DNA from 3 places in the Kitasatospora sp. NPDC008115 genome. Region 3 is predicted to be linked to each of the others. Evidence: riboswitches for the same ligand, from Rfam matches in the RefSeq annotation. Region 3 holds a riboswitch; each other region holds the start of a gene.
What was found. A riboswitch is a leader RNA that binds a small molecule or an ion and turns the genes downstream of it on or off. The one in region 3 is predicted to bind thiamine pyrophosphate.

Region 1 (4,323 bases), on a different contig from region 3:
ACGACCACGACCCGGCGGGCGCCGGCGGCCAGCACCTCGTCCAGGTTGCCGAGGTCGATGCCGCCGATGGCGAACCACGGCCGCTCGGTCCCGAGCTTCGCCGCGTACTCGACCAGGCCGAGGCCCGGCGCGTGGCGGCCCGGCTTGGTCGGGGTCGGCCAGACCGGGCCGGTGCAGAAGTAGTCGACGCCGGGTTCGGCGGCGGCCGCGTCCACCTCGGACTCGGCGTGGCAGGAGCGCCCGATCAGCACGTCCTCGCCGATGATCGCCCGGGCGGCGGGCACCGGCAGGTCGTCCTGCCCGAGGTGCAGCACGTCCGGGCCGGCCGCGTGGGCGACGTCGGCGCGGTCGTTGACGGCGAGCAGCCTGCCGTGCCGGCGGCAGGCGTCCGCGAAGACCTCCAGTGCCGCCAGCTCCTGCCTGGCCTCCAGGCCCTTGTCCCGGAGCTGGACGATGTCCACGCCACCGGCCAGCGCGGCGTCCAGGAACTCGGCGAGGTCGCCGCGCTCGCGCCGGGCGTCGGTGCACAGGTACAGCCGCGCGTCAGCGAGCCGGGCCCGGCGGTCGGTCACGGCCGGGCCGGTCGCGGCCAGGTCGGTCACAGCGCCATCGCCTGGGCGCGGCGCTTGACCTCGGTGGCCCGGTTCTCCCAGAGCGCCTGGACGGGGGTGCCGGGCAGCGACGGGTCCTCGGAGAACATCCACTCAAGGATCTCCTCGTCGCTGAACCCGCTGTCGCGCAGCACCGTCAGCGTGCCGACCAGGTGCTTCACCGGGCCGGTCTCGTCGATGAACGCCGCCGGGACCTGGAGCGACTTGTTGGGACCGCGGCGGACGGCGATCAGGTCACCCTTCTTGACCATGTTGCGGACCTCGGTGACCACCAGTCCCCACTTCTCCGAGATGTCGGGGAGGTACAGCCACGCGGGGACCAGGGCTTCAATCTTGGCTTCGATCTCACTCACAAGCACCAGACTGCCACCTCGGCGGCCCGCCGCGCACCAACCGGGGCCGCCGCCCGCCGCTACCCGGCGGCGAGCGCCGACTTCAGCGGGACCTCCGGGTCGGCGGCGCGGGCCGGGTCGAGCACGGCGCCGCGCTCGATCAGCCGCCGGCCCTGGGTGAGGTCGCGCGGCCGGTCCACCGCGAGCAGCGCGCGCAGGGCGCCGTCGCGCAGCCAGAGCACCGACCAGCCGGCGCCGTCCGGCGAGCCGCGCCACAGCAGCTCGTCGTCCGCGCCGTGCCGCCCGGCGTACTGCACCATCCGCCCGAACTGCTCGGACCAGAAGTACTGCACCGGGTCGTACGGCGGCGCGTCGGTGCCGAGCAGGGTGGCGGCCACCGCCTCGCCGGACTGCAGCGCGTGGTCCCAGTGCTGGACGGTCAGCCGGGTGCCGGAGCGCGCCGAGGGGTAGCTGACGCAGTCGCCGGCCGCGAGGACGCCGGGCACGGTGGTGCGCAGCCGCTCGTCGACCAGGACGGCGCCGGCGGCGTCCAGGGCGACCCCGGTGCCGGCCAGCCAGCCGGTGGCCGGGCGGGCGCCGACGCCGACCACCACCTCGTCGGCGGGCAGGTGCGAGCCGTCGGCGAGCAGCACCGCGCCCGGCTCGACGGCGCTGACGCCGGTGCCGCAGCGCAGGTCGACGCCGGCCTCGGCGTACCAGGCGGCCATCGCCCGGCCGACCTCGGCGGGCAGCACGCCGGGGACGGGCGCCGGGCCGGCCTCGACGACGGTCACCTCGCAGCCGGCCGCCCGGGCGGCGGTGGCCACCTCGGCGCCGATCCAGCCCGCGCCGACCAGCACCAGGCGCAGGCCGGGGCGCAGCAGGGCGCGCAGCGCGAGCGCGTCGTCGAGGGTGTGCAGCAGGTGGGCGCGCTCGGCGCCGGGCAGGGCGCGCGGCTCGGCGCCGGTGGCGATCACCAGCGCGTCGTAGGGCTCGTCCCCGGCGTCGGTGTGCAGCACGCCGCCCGCGCCGCCGGGGGTGAGGCCGGTGGCGCGGCGGCCGGGGAGCAGCTCGACGCCGAGCTGGTCGAAGTCGAGGTCGAGGGCGGGGTTGTCGGTCTTGCCGAGCAGGACGTCCTTGGAGAGCGGCGGCCGGTCGTACGGCGCGTGCGGCTCCTCGCCGACCAGCGTGATCCGCCCCTGCCAGCCGTCGCGCCGCAGCACCGCGGCGCACTGCGCCCCGGCCAGCCCGGCGCCGACCACGACCACCCGATCCGTCTGTCCCGTTCCGCTCAGCTCAGCCACGCCCGTCACTGTACTGAGCCCGGTCCGAGGTCTCCGGACCTAGGGCCCGCAGCAGGCGCCTTCAGGGGGCGCACCGCCCGGAGTTAAGGTGGGGGCACCATCGCGGGAGCCCGGCGGACCGGGCTGAGAGGCGGGCTGGCACGGCCTGCGACCGTCCGAACCTGATCCGGGTCATTCCGGCGAAGGGAGAACAGTTTTGACACGCCTGGTACGGGGCGCCCACGCCGAGGTGCTGGTCATCGGCGGTGGGATCATCGGACTCGTCGTCGCCTGGCGGGCGGCCCAGCGCGGACTGCGCGTCCTCCTGATCGATGCCCGGCCGGGCCACGGCGCCGCCGACGTCGCGGCGGGCATGCTCGCCCCGGTCACCGAACTCCAGTACGGCGAGGAGCCGCTGCTGCGCCTCGGGATGGCCTCCAACGAGCGGTACGCGGCCTTCGCCGCCGAACTCACCGAGGCGAGCGGCGGCCACGACACCGGCTACCGGCAGTGCGGCACCATCGCCGTCGCCCTCGACTCCGACGACCGCGCCGAACTGCGCGAGCTGCACGCCTTCCACCAGCGGCTCGGCCTGGACTCCCAGTGGCTCACCGGCCGCGAGGCCCGCCGGCTGGAGCCGATGCTCGCCCCCGGCGTGCGCGGCGGCCTGCACGTCGGCGACGACCACCAGGTGGACGGCCGCCGACTGGCCGGGGCCCTGCTGCACGCGTGCGAACGGGCCGGCGTGGTGGTGCACCGCACCGAGGTCACCGAGCTGCTGGTCGAGCAGGACCGGGCGACCGGCGCCCGGCTGGCCACCGAGGAGACCGTCACCGCCGACCGGGTGGTCCTCGCGGCCGGATCGCGCAGCCACCTGCTGCCCGGCCTGCCCGCGGGCGTGCTGCCGGCGATCCGCCCGGTCAAGGGCCAGGTGCTGCGGCTGCGGGTGCCCGAGGCGTACCGGCCGTTCCTCTCCCGCAACGTGCGCGCCGTCGTCCGCGGCGGCCACCTCTACCTGGTGCCGCGCGAGAACGGCGAGCTGGTGGTCGGCGCGACCACCGAGGAGCAGGGCTACGACACCACCGTGACCGCCGGCGGGGTGTACGAGCTGCTGCGCGACGCGCACGAGCTGGTCCCCGGCATCACCGAGCTGCCGCTGGTGGAGACCGGCGCCGGGCTGCGCCCCGGCTCGCCGGACAACGCGCCGCTGCTCGGCCCGACCGCGCTGCCCGGCCTGGTCGCCGCCACCGGCCACTACCGCAACGGCGTGCTGCTGACCCCTGTCACCGGCGACCTGGTGGCCGAGTACCTGGCCACCGGCGACCTGCCGGAACTCGCCCGCCCGTTCTCCCCCACCCGATTCACGAAGGTCCCGGCATGAGCCCCCGCACCAGCGACATCCCCCTGAGCGTCAACGGCGAGCCCCGCGAGGTGCCCGCCTCGACCACCCTGGCCGAGGTGGTCGCCACCCTCAGCCAGGCGCACTCCGGCGTCGCCGCCGCCCTGAACGAGGCCGTGGTGCCGCGCGCCGAGTGGCCGCGCACGCCGCTGTCGGCGGGCGACCGGATCGAGATCCTCACCGCCGTCCAGGGAGGCTGACCGATGGCCGACGACCTTCTCACCATCGCCGGGACGTCCTTCTCCTCCCGGCTGATCATGGGCACTGGCGGCGCCCCCAGCCTGGAGGTCCTGGAGCAGGCGCTCCGGGTGTCCGGCACCGAGCTGACCACGGTGGCGATGCGCCGGGTGAACGCCGGCACCCAGGGCTCGGTGCTCGACGTGCTGACCCGCAACGGCATCCGGGTGCTGCCCAACACGGCCGGCTGCTTCACCGCCGGCGAGGCCGTGCTGACCGCCCGGCTGGCCCGCGAGGCGCTCGGCACCGACTGGGTGAAGCTGGAGGTGATCGCCGACGAGCGGACCCTGCTGCCGGACCCGATCGAGCTGCTGGACGCCGCCGAGACGCTGGTCGACGACGGCTTCACGGTGCTGCCGTACACCAACGACGATCCGGTGCTGGCCCGCAAGCTGGAGGACGTCGGCTGCGCGGCGATCATGCCGCTGGGCTCGCCGATCGGCTCCGGCCTCGGCATCCGC
Region 2 (4,323 bases), on a different contig from region 3:
CACCGTCCTGGAGGGCCCCGTCACCCGCTACGGTGCCCGCGGCGACGCCACCTCCGTCTACGTCCAGGACCCGGACGGCAACACCGTCGAACTCCGCTGGTACCCCGAGGACGCCGCCTGACCGGCCGCGCCCCTCCCGGAACCGCCCGGGCCGTCCGGTCCACCGCCACCCGATGGCGACGGCTGCGGCACTGGTGCGCGAACGATCAATCCCGGAAGCTCTTTTCCGGTGCTGCGTCCGCCTCGGCTCCGGGGGGAATCGGCCATGTCCACGAACTCGTCCGCCCGGTGTTCCCCCACACTCGCCGCCGGCCGGGAGCCGCCCGGACGACACGACCGAACGCACGTGGCCCTCGTGGCACTGCCGAGCCACCGTCACCGCATGGTCACCGTCGACCAACGGGGCCACGGCGCGGCTCGCGCCGACCGGGCGACGTCTCACGCGCCGCCTGCGGACGAACGGCGGAGCCGAGAACGACGAAGCGCCGTCCCGGAAGGTACTCGGGGCGGCGCTTCGGACGCGGACGTCAGTCGGCCAGGGGGAGGTAGACCTTGTTGCCCTGGGCCTTGAACTCCTCGGACATGGCCTGCATGCCGGCCAGGGCATCGGCGTCGTAGCCGGACGCGACGGCGGTGGCGCCGTCGCCGTGCTCGTCGCGGATCTTCTGGGAGATCTTCATCGAGCAGAACTTCGGGCCGCACATCGAACAGAAGTGGGCGGTCTTGGCGGGTTCGGCGGGGAGGGTCTCGTCGTGGAAGTCGCGGGCCGTCTCCGGGTCGAGGGCCAGGTTGAACTGGTCCTCCCAGCGGAACTCGAAGCGGGCGTCGGAGAGGGCGTCGTCCCAGGCCTGGGCGCCGGGGTGGCCCTTGGCGAGGTCGGCGGCGTGGGCGGCGATCTTGTAGGTGATGACGCCGGTCTTCACGTCGTCGCGGTTGGGCAGGCCCAGGTGCTCCTTGGGCGTGACGTAGCAGAGCATCGCGGTGCCCCACCAGGCGATCATCGCGGCGCCGATGCCCGAGGTGATGTGGTCGTAGCCGGGCGCGACGTCGGTGGTGAGCGGGCCCAGGGTGTAGAAGGGGGCCTCGTCGCAGATCTCCTTCTGGAGATCCATGTTCTCCTTGATCTTGTGCATCGGGACGTGGCCCGGGCCCTCGATCATCACCTGGACGTCCTTGGCGCGGGCGATCCGGCCCAGCTCGCCCAGCGTCTGCAGCTCGGCGAACTGCGCCTCGTCGTTGGCGTCGGCGATCGAGCCGGGGCGCAGGCCGTCACCGAGGGAGAAGGTGACGTCGTAGCTCGCGAGGATGTCGCAGAGTTCCTCGAAGTTCGTGTAGAGGAAGTTCTCCCGGTGGTGCGCCAGGCACCAGGCGGCCATGATCGAGCCGCCGCGCGAGACGATGCCGGTCTTGCGGCGGGCGGTCAGCGGCACGTAGCGCAGCAGCACGCCGGCGTGCACCGTCATGTAGTCGACGCCCTGCTCGCACTGCTCGATGATCGTGTCGCGGTAGACGTCCCAGCTCAGCTCCTCGGCCTTGCCGTCGACCTTCTCCAGCGCCTGGTAGAGCGGCACGGTGCCGATCGGCACGGGGGAGTTGCGCAGGATCCACTCGCGGGTGGTGTGGATGTTGCGGCCGGTGGAGAGGTCCATGACGGTGTCGGCGCCCCAGCGGGTGGCCCAGGTCATCTTCTCCACCTCCTCCTCGATCGAGGAGGTGACGGCGGAGTTGCCGATGTTGGCGTTGATCTTCACCAGGAAGTTGGTGCCGATGATCGCCGGCTCGACCTCGGGGTGGTTCACGTTGACCGGGATGACGGCCCGGCCGCGGGCGACCTCCTCGCGGACGAACTCCGGCTCCAGGCCCTCGCGCAGGGCGACGAACTCCATCTCGGGGGTCACGATGCCGCGCTTGGCGTACCCGAGCTGGGTGACGGCGGCGCCGTCACGGCCGCGCAGCGGGCGGCGCGGGCGGCCGGGGAAGACGGCGTCGAGGTTGCGCAGGTCGCCGCCGCGCGGCGAGGTGTGCCTGATGCCGTCGTCCTCGGGGCGCGCCTCGCGGCCGTCGTACTCCTCGACGTCGCCGCGCTGGCGGATCCAGGCGTCGCGCAGCGCGGGCAGGCCGCGCCGCACGTCCGGCTCGTAGTCCGGGTCGGTGTACGGCCCTGAGGTGTCGTACAGCGGGACGGTCCTGCCGTTGGTGAGCACGACCTCGCGGTACGGCACGCGCAGGTCGGGGCGGGACCCCTGGCGATGGGCCTTGCGCCAGGCCGGGGTGGGGTAGCCGGTGCCCGCGCTGGTGACGGCGGTCCCGTCGCCGGACTGCGGACGGGCAGACTGCGGCTGTGCCTCAAAGGTGGTCATCGGACCTCAAACTCCCTACGCCGGCATTACCCGGTCAGGTTCCTGCGGTCGACGCAGCCTCCGGTCCGTCCGTCGACGTCCCGTTCAGCGCCCTCTCAGCCCGGTGCTCCGAGCTCCCGCGTCCGCAGGCGGTGTTGCCCGCGCATGACGTCCAACACCGTAGCGAGCCGATCGCCGGAGGTCCAGAGGGGGTCCTGGAGGGGGAACGCCGAGGTCCGGACGGTGAACGGGGGACGGGAGGCCTCCTCTGCGGGCAGACTGGCCCCGTAGTCGACGAGTCGAGGAGGCCGGCGTGGTCGGGAGCACGGGGCGGGTCACCGGGGCGGTTGGCGCGGGGCTGGTCGGCGAGGTGATGGTGCACGTGCCGGAGCGTCAGGGCACCGAGGCGTTCCTCGCCTACCTGGCCGTGCCGGGCGAGCGGCTGACGGTCGGGACGCCGGTGGTGGTGATCGAGTACCAGCCGCCGAGGACGGTGTACGTGGCGCCGATCGGCCCGTGACGCGCCGATGACCGTCCGGTGACGACCTTGTGACGGTCCGTCATGTCACTTCCCTTTCCCCCGGATCGGCCCGGGCGGACAATCCGAATCGGCGCTTCTCCAGCGCCGGAAGGGGGAGTTGGACCATGGGCTACATCGTCGCCGGGGCGGTCGCCGCGGCACTGGTCGTCGGGATCACGCTCTTCAAACTCATGTGGCGGGTGGCGGAGCCGAACGAGGCACTGATCATCTCCGGTTCCCGGCACCGCACCGAGGGGGTCGGCGACGGTCTGGGCTTCCGGATCGTCACCGGTCGCGGCACCCTCGTCACCCCCGGCCTGCAAGGGGTCCGGCGGCTCTCGCTGGACCTCAACGAGGCCGAGCTGAACGTCGAGTGCGTCACCACCCAGGGCATCCCGGTCCGGGTGAAGGGCGTGGTGATCTTCAAGGTCGGCGACGACGAGGTGTCGATCGCCAACGCCGCCCGCCGCTTCCTGGACCAGCAGAAGCTGATCAGCCAGCGCGTCCACAACGTCTTCGCCGGCCACCTGCGCTCGATCGTCGGCGGGCTCACCGTCGAGGACATGATCCGCGACCGCGAACGGCTCACCGGCGAGACCCGGGCCGCCTCCGGGCTGGAGATGGAGAAGCTCGGGCTGATCATCGACACCCTGCAGATCCAGGAGATCATCGACCCGACCGGCTACATCAAGAACCTCGCCATCCCGCACGCCGCCGCCGTCCAGCGGGACGCCCGGATCGCCCAGGCCGAGGCGGACCGACTGGCCACCGAGGCCGAGCAGGAGGCCGCCGCCCGCAAGGCCGAGGCGACCCGCAACAGCGAGATCCAGCAGTCCTCGTACCAGGCCGAGATGGACACCGCCACCGCCCGCACCCGGCAGGCCGGGCCGCTCGCGGACGCCGCCGCCCGGCAGGAGGTGGTGGTCCAGGAGACCCGGGTCGCCGAACTGGAGGCCCGGCGCAAGGAGCAGCAGCTCCAGATCGACGTGCGCAAGCCCGCCGACGCCCGCGCGTACGACACCCGCACCAGCGCCGAGGCGGCCCGCGACGCCCGGATCTCGGCCGCCCAGGCGCAGGCCCGGGAGACCGAGCTGGCGGCGGCGGCCGAGGCCAGCCGGGTCCGGGTCGCGGCCGAGGCGGACGCCGAGGCCACCCGGCTGCGCGGTCTGGCGCAGGCCGAGGCGACCACCGCGGCCGGCCAGGCCGAGGCATCCGCGGCCGAGGCGCGCGGCCTGGCCGACGCCGCGGCGGCCCGGGCGATCGGGCTGGCCAGGGCCGAGGGAATCAAGGCGCGGGCCACCGCCCTGTCCGAGAACCAGGACGCGGTGGTCGCCCAGGAGTTGGCCGAGCAGTGGCCGCAGATCGTCCGGGCCGCCGCCGAGTCCTTCGGCAACGTCGAGCACATGGTGCTGCTCAACGGGGCCGACGGGATGGGCGAGTTGTTCGCCAAGGCGCTCGCGATGG
Region 3 (4,323 bases):
AGAATCGAAAAGAGCGGGTATCGGCATGTAGCCGATACCCGCTCTGATCAGGGCGTTCTCCAACAGCGGAGAGCGTGGGATTCGAACCCACGGTACGGGGTCACCGCACGACAGTTTTCAAGACTGTTCCCTTAGGCCGCTCGGGCAGCTCTCCAGGCGGAGGTCAGCCTAACGGGTCCGGCGGGGTTCGGTGCACCCGGTTTCCGGGGCGGGGTGGGGGTCAGTTGTCTCCGACGCGCTCGCTGAGGGTGACCTTGGTGGTGGCGGTCTGGCCGTTGCGGGTGTACTCGACGTCGACGGTCTCGCCGGGCTTGTGCGTCCAGATCTTGCTGACCAGGGCCGGGCCGTTCTCGATCGGGCTGCCGCCGAGCTTGGTGATGACGTCGCCGGGCTTGAGGCCGGCCTTGTCGGCGGCGCCGCCGGGGGTGACGGCCGGCTGGCCCTGGATGTCGCGGGTCTGGATCTGCGCGCCGTCGCCCTTGTAGTCGTCGTTGCGCAGCACGTCGAGCTTGGCGTAGACCGGCTTGCCGGTCTTGATCAGGGTGTCGGCGACCCACTTGGCCTGGTTGATCGGGATCGCGAAGCCGAGGCCGATGGAGCCGGCCCGGCCGTTGCTGGAGGCGTTGGACTGGATCGCCGAGTTGATGCCGATCACACCGCCGCCGGAGTCCAGCAGCGGGCCGCCGGAGTTGCCGGGGTTGATGGAGGCGTCGGTCTGCAGGGCGTTCATGTACGAGGACTGCGCGCCGGTCTCGTCGCCGGAGGCGACCGGGCGGTCCTTGGCGCTGATGATGCCGGTGGTGACGGTGGACTCCAGGCCGTACGGCGCGCCGATGGCGATGGTGGAGTCGCCGACGTTCACCTTGTCGGAGTCGGCCAGCGGCAGCGGCGTCAGCTTCTCCTTGGGCGGGTTGTCGAGCTTGATGACGGCGACGTCGTAGCCCTCGGCGCGGCCCAGCACGGAGGCGGGGTAGGAGGAGCCGTCGGCGAACTTGACGGTCAGTTTGCCGCCGCCGCTGGAGGCGGGCGCGACCACGTGGTTGTTGGTGAGGATGTGGCCCTCGGTGTCGAAGACGAAGCCGGTGCCGGTGCCGGACTCGCCGTTGCCCTGGGCCTTGATGGTGACGACGCTGGGCAGCGCCTTCTGCGCGATGCCGGCGACCGAGCCCGGGGCGGCCTCGTTCTTCTGCGAGTTGTTGGCCTGGACCGTGGTGGAGGTGCGGCCGGCCTTGGCGCTGACGCTCCCGCCGTCGCGGTCGGCGATGGCCACGCCGACCGCGCCGCCGGCCACGCCGGCCACCAGGGCGACGGCCGTGACCAGGGCGATCAGGCCGCCGCGCTTCTTGCGCGGGCCGCCGGGGAGCGGCGCGCCGGGGTACTCGCCCGGGTAGCCGAGCGGGCCGCCGGGACCACCGGGGGCCCCGGGCGCGCCGGGGGTGATGTCGTGCGGGGCGCCCCAGCCGCCGAGCGGCTGGCCGGCGCCGAACGGGTGGTGGTGCCGGCCGGTGGCGCCCGGGCCCTGCGGGGCGCCGGGGGCGGCGAACGGGTCGTGCGCGGCGAGCGCCGGGGGCACCGGCGTGCCCGGGGCCGGGGTCGCGTACGGGTTGCCGCCGTGCGGGGCGGCGACGGGCGCGACGGGCGCCGGAGCGACCGGGGCGGCCGGGGCCGCGGGCGCGGGCGGCAGGACCGGCGGCGGGGCGTCGAGGTACCCGGACTCGGCGGCCGGGGCGGGCGCCGGGGCGGCGGCCGGCTCCGGGGCGGCGACCTTGCTGAACGCCAGCGTGGGCGTGAACCCGCCGGAGCCCGCCTCGGCGGCCGGCTGGGCGGAGGACGGCAGGCCGGCCGCAGGCTGCTGCGCCGGACCGTCAGAAGCGGAACCCACCACCCCCTGGCCGCCGGAGGGCTGCTCCCCCTGCGACCCGGTGGACCCAACCTCGCGCTCGGTGCTCACGGACGACCTCCATAGCTGACAGGACCAACAACCATAGTTTTTCGCACACCCGATTCGATTGCCGTAAGGACCCTTCTGAAGAACTCATAAGAATCCTTAGCCGGGCCCGACGGCCGCCGCAGCGCCGTGCGCGACCCCGCCCGCCTTGGCGTTCTCCCCGCGGCCGACTAGCCTGTCGCTCCGAACTGACACGCGGGAGCTTGGACCCACCAGGCTGAGAGTGCGCCGGTCGACCGTATGCCACGGAGTCCCGTGGACGGCCGTCGAGGGGGCGCAGACCGCCGGAACCTGTCCGGGTAATGCCGGCGTAGGGAGAAATCGGCCATGCCGCCTGCTTCGTCATCCTCGTCCTCCGGCGCGCCCGCGGCCCCGGGCGTCCCCCCTCGGCAGGACGCCTCGGGCGCCGCCGCCGGTTCCCACGGCGCGGCCACCGCCGTCCTTGAGCCCGCGGGCCGCACCGAGGCACCGCTGGTGCTGGACACCGAGCCGCCCCGCACCCTGCGCTTCCGCGACCACTTCGCGCTCTGGATGAACCTCGGCGTCTCGCTGATCGGCTTCACCACCGCCGCGACCGTGCTCGGCGCCAAGGGCAGCGAGCTGTCGCTGGCCGCCGCCGTGACCGCGATCGTGGCCGGCACCGTGGTCGGCACCGCGATGCTCGGCGTGGCCGCCCTGATCGGCGCCCGGACCGGCGCGCCCGCCATGGCGAACCTGCGCGGGCTGTTCGGCACCCGGCTGTCCTACGTGCCGACGGTGCTCAACATCGTCCAGTGCGTCGGCTGGGGCGTCTACGAGCTGCTGACGATCGCGCTCGGCGCGCAGACCGTGGTCGGCACCGAGGGCTACCGCTGGGTCTTCGTCGTGCTGGCCGGCGCGCTGACCACCGCGCTGACCATCTGGCCGCTCGGCGCGATCGCGGTGCTGCGCCGCTTCGTCGCCGCCGCGGTGGCGGTCGCGATGGTCTACTTCACCGTCCAGCTCGGCCGGCACGGCGTCCCGGACCCGGGCGCGGGCAACTGGCACGGCTTCCTGCCCGCGACCGACGCGATGATCGCGGTGTCGATCTCCTTCGTGCCGCTCGCCGCCGACTACACCCGGCACTCGCGCACCCCGCGCGCGGCGTTCTGGGGCAGCTTCTCCGGCTACACGATCGCGCAGGTCTGGTGCTACGTGCTCGGGCTGATGGCGCTGCTCCAGGCGGACGGCGACCCGGAGCGGATCTTCGACTCGTTCCTCGGCGTCTGGGCCGGCTGGCTGTTCCTGCTGGTGCTGGTGCTGCGCGAGACCGACCAGTCCTTCGCCAACGTCTACTCGACCGCGATGTCGATCCACAACCTGCTGCCGAAGGTCGACCGCCGGGTGCTGACGGGCGGCACCGGTGTGCTGATCACCGTGCTCGCGCTGCAGATCACCGAGTTCACCGAGTCCTACTACGCCTTCCTGGGCCTGATCGGCTCGGTCTTCGTGCCGATGTTCGCGGTGCTGGCGGTCGACTACTTCCTCGGTGCCGGGCGGCGCGGCTGGAACCTCTCCGCCGACGCGCCGTCCCGGTGGCTGATGCTGCTGCCGTGGGCACTGGGCTTCGCCACCTACCAGCTGATCGCGCCGACGGCGGTGGCCGGCTGGTGGACGGACCTCTGGACCTCCGCGCAGGAGGCGCTGCACTTCACCCCGCAGGAGTGGACCTCGGCCTCGCTGTTCGGCTTCCTGGTGCCGGCCCTGGCCACCTGGGCGCTCACCCCGCTCGCCCGGGACCGGTCCGCCGCCGCGCGCTGACGCCCGCCCGGCCCCGGACGCGGAGGCGAAGACGGCCCCTCGGGTTGGGGCCGTCTTCGCCTGCGCGTCATGTCCGCGTCCTATCGTGTAGGGCGTGACCAGCCCCGATGTCTCGCCCGCGACGGCCCGCACCGCGCCGCCCGTCCAGGTGATCGCCCACCGCGGTTCCTCGTTCGCCCTGCCCGAGCACACCCTCGCCGCCTACCGCCGGGCGCTCGCCGAGGGGGCGGACGCCCTGGAGTGCGATGTGCGGGTGACCGCCGACGGGCAGCTGGTCTGCGTGCACGACCGGCGGATCGGGCGGGTCTCGGACGGCCGGGGCACGGTCTCCGCGATGACGCTGGCGGAGCTGGAGGCGCACGACTTCGGGGCCTGGAAGACCGGCCGGCCGAGCGAGGACCCGGAGCTGCGCGGGGTGCTGCGGCTGGAGAGCCTGCTGGAGCTGGTCGTGGACTGCGGGCGCCCGGTGGACCTCGCGATCGAGACCAAGCACCCGGTGCGCTTCCGCGGCCGGGTGGAGTCCGAGCTGCTGCGGGTGCTGGAGCGGTTCGGGATCGGCGGCGGGAGCGGCGCCGGCGGCGGGACGGCGGCCGGGG

Region 1: it holds a riboswitch for thiamine pyrophosphate, as region 3 does, so the genes downstream of both, thiO (glycine oxidase ThiO) here and ACFZBX_RS02525 (purine-cytosine permease family protein) in region 3, are expected to answer to the same signal.
Region 2: it holds a riboswitch for thiamine pyrophosphate, as region 3 does, so the genes downstream of both, thiC (phosphomethylpyrimidine synthase ThiC) here and ACFZBX_RS02525 (purine-cytosine permease family protein) in region 3, are expected to answer to the same signal.

Annotation. Positions count from the first base shown of each region.
Region 1 covers NZ_JBIBHU010000013.1:104,333-108,655, forward strand. The annotation lists gene thiE (thiamine phosphate synthase) at 1-602, opposite strand, end outside; gene ACFZBX_RS18305 (Rv2175c family DNA-binding protein) at 599-964, opposite strand; gene ACFZBX_RS18310 (NAD(P)/FAD-dependent oxidoreductase) at 1,024-2,256, opposite strand; TPP riboswitch at 2,340-2,452, shown strand; gene thiO (glycine oxidase ThiO) at 2,444-3,607, shown strand; gene thiS (sulfur carrier protein ThiS) at 3,604-3,825, shown strand; gene ACFZBX_RS18325 (thiazole synthase) at 3,829-4,323, shown strand, end outside.
Region 2 covers NZ_JBIBHU010000003.1:216,147-220,469, forward strand. The annotation lists gene ACFZBX_RS05365 (VOC family protein) at 1-121, shown strand, start outside; gene thiC (phosphomethylpyrimidine synthase ThiC) at 528-2,360, opposite strand; TPP riboswitch at 2,356-2,490, opposite strand; gene ACFZBX_RS05375 (hypothetical protein) at 2,653-2,859, shown strand; gene ACFZBX_RS05380 (SPFH domain-containing protein) at 2,985-4,323, shown strand, end outside.
Region 3 covers NZ_JBIBHU010000001.1:564,404-568,726, forward strand. The annotation lists tRNA gene ACFZBX_RS02515 (tRNA-Ser) at 67-154, opposite strand; gene ACFZBX_RS02520 (S1C family serine protease) at 221-1,951, opposite strand; TPP riboswitch at 2,134-2,282, shown strand; gene ACFZBX_RS02525 (purine-cytosine permease family protein) at 2,276-3,727, shown strand; gene ACFZBX_RS02530 (glycerophosphodiester phosphodiesterase family protein) at 3,822-4,323, shown strand, end outside.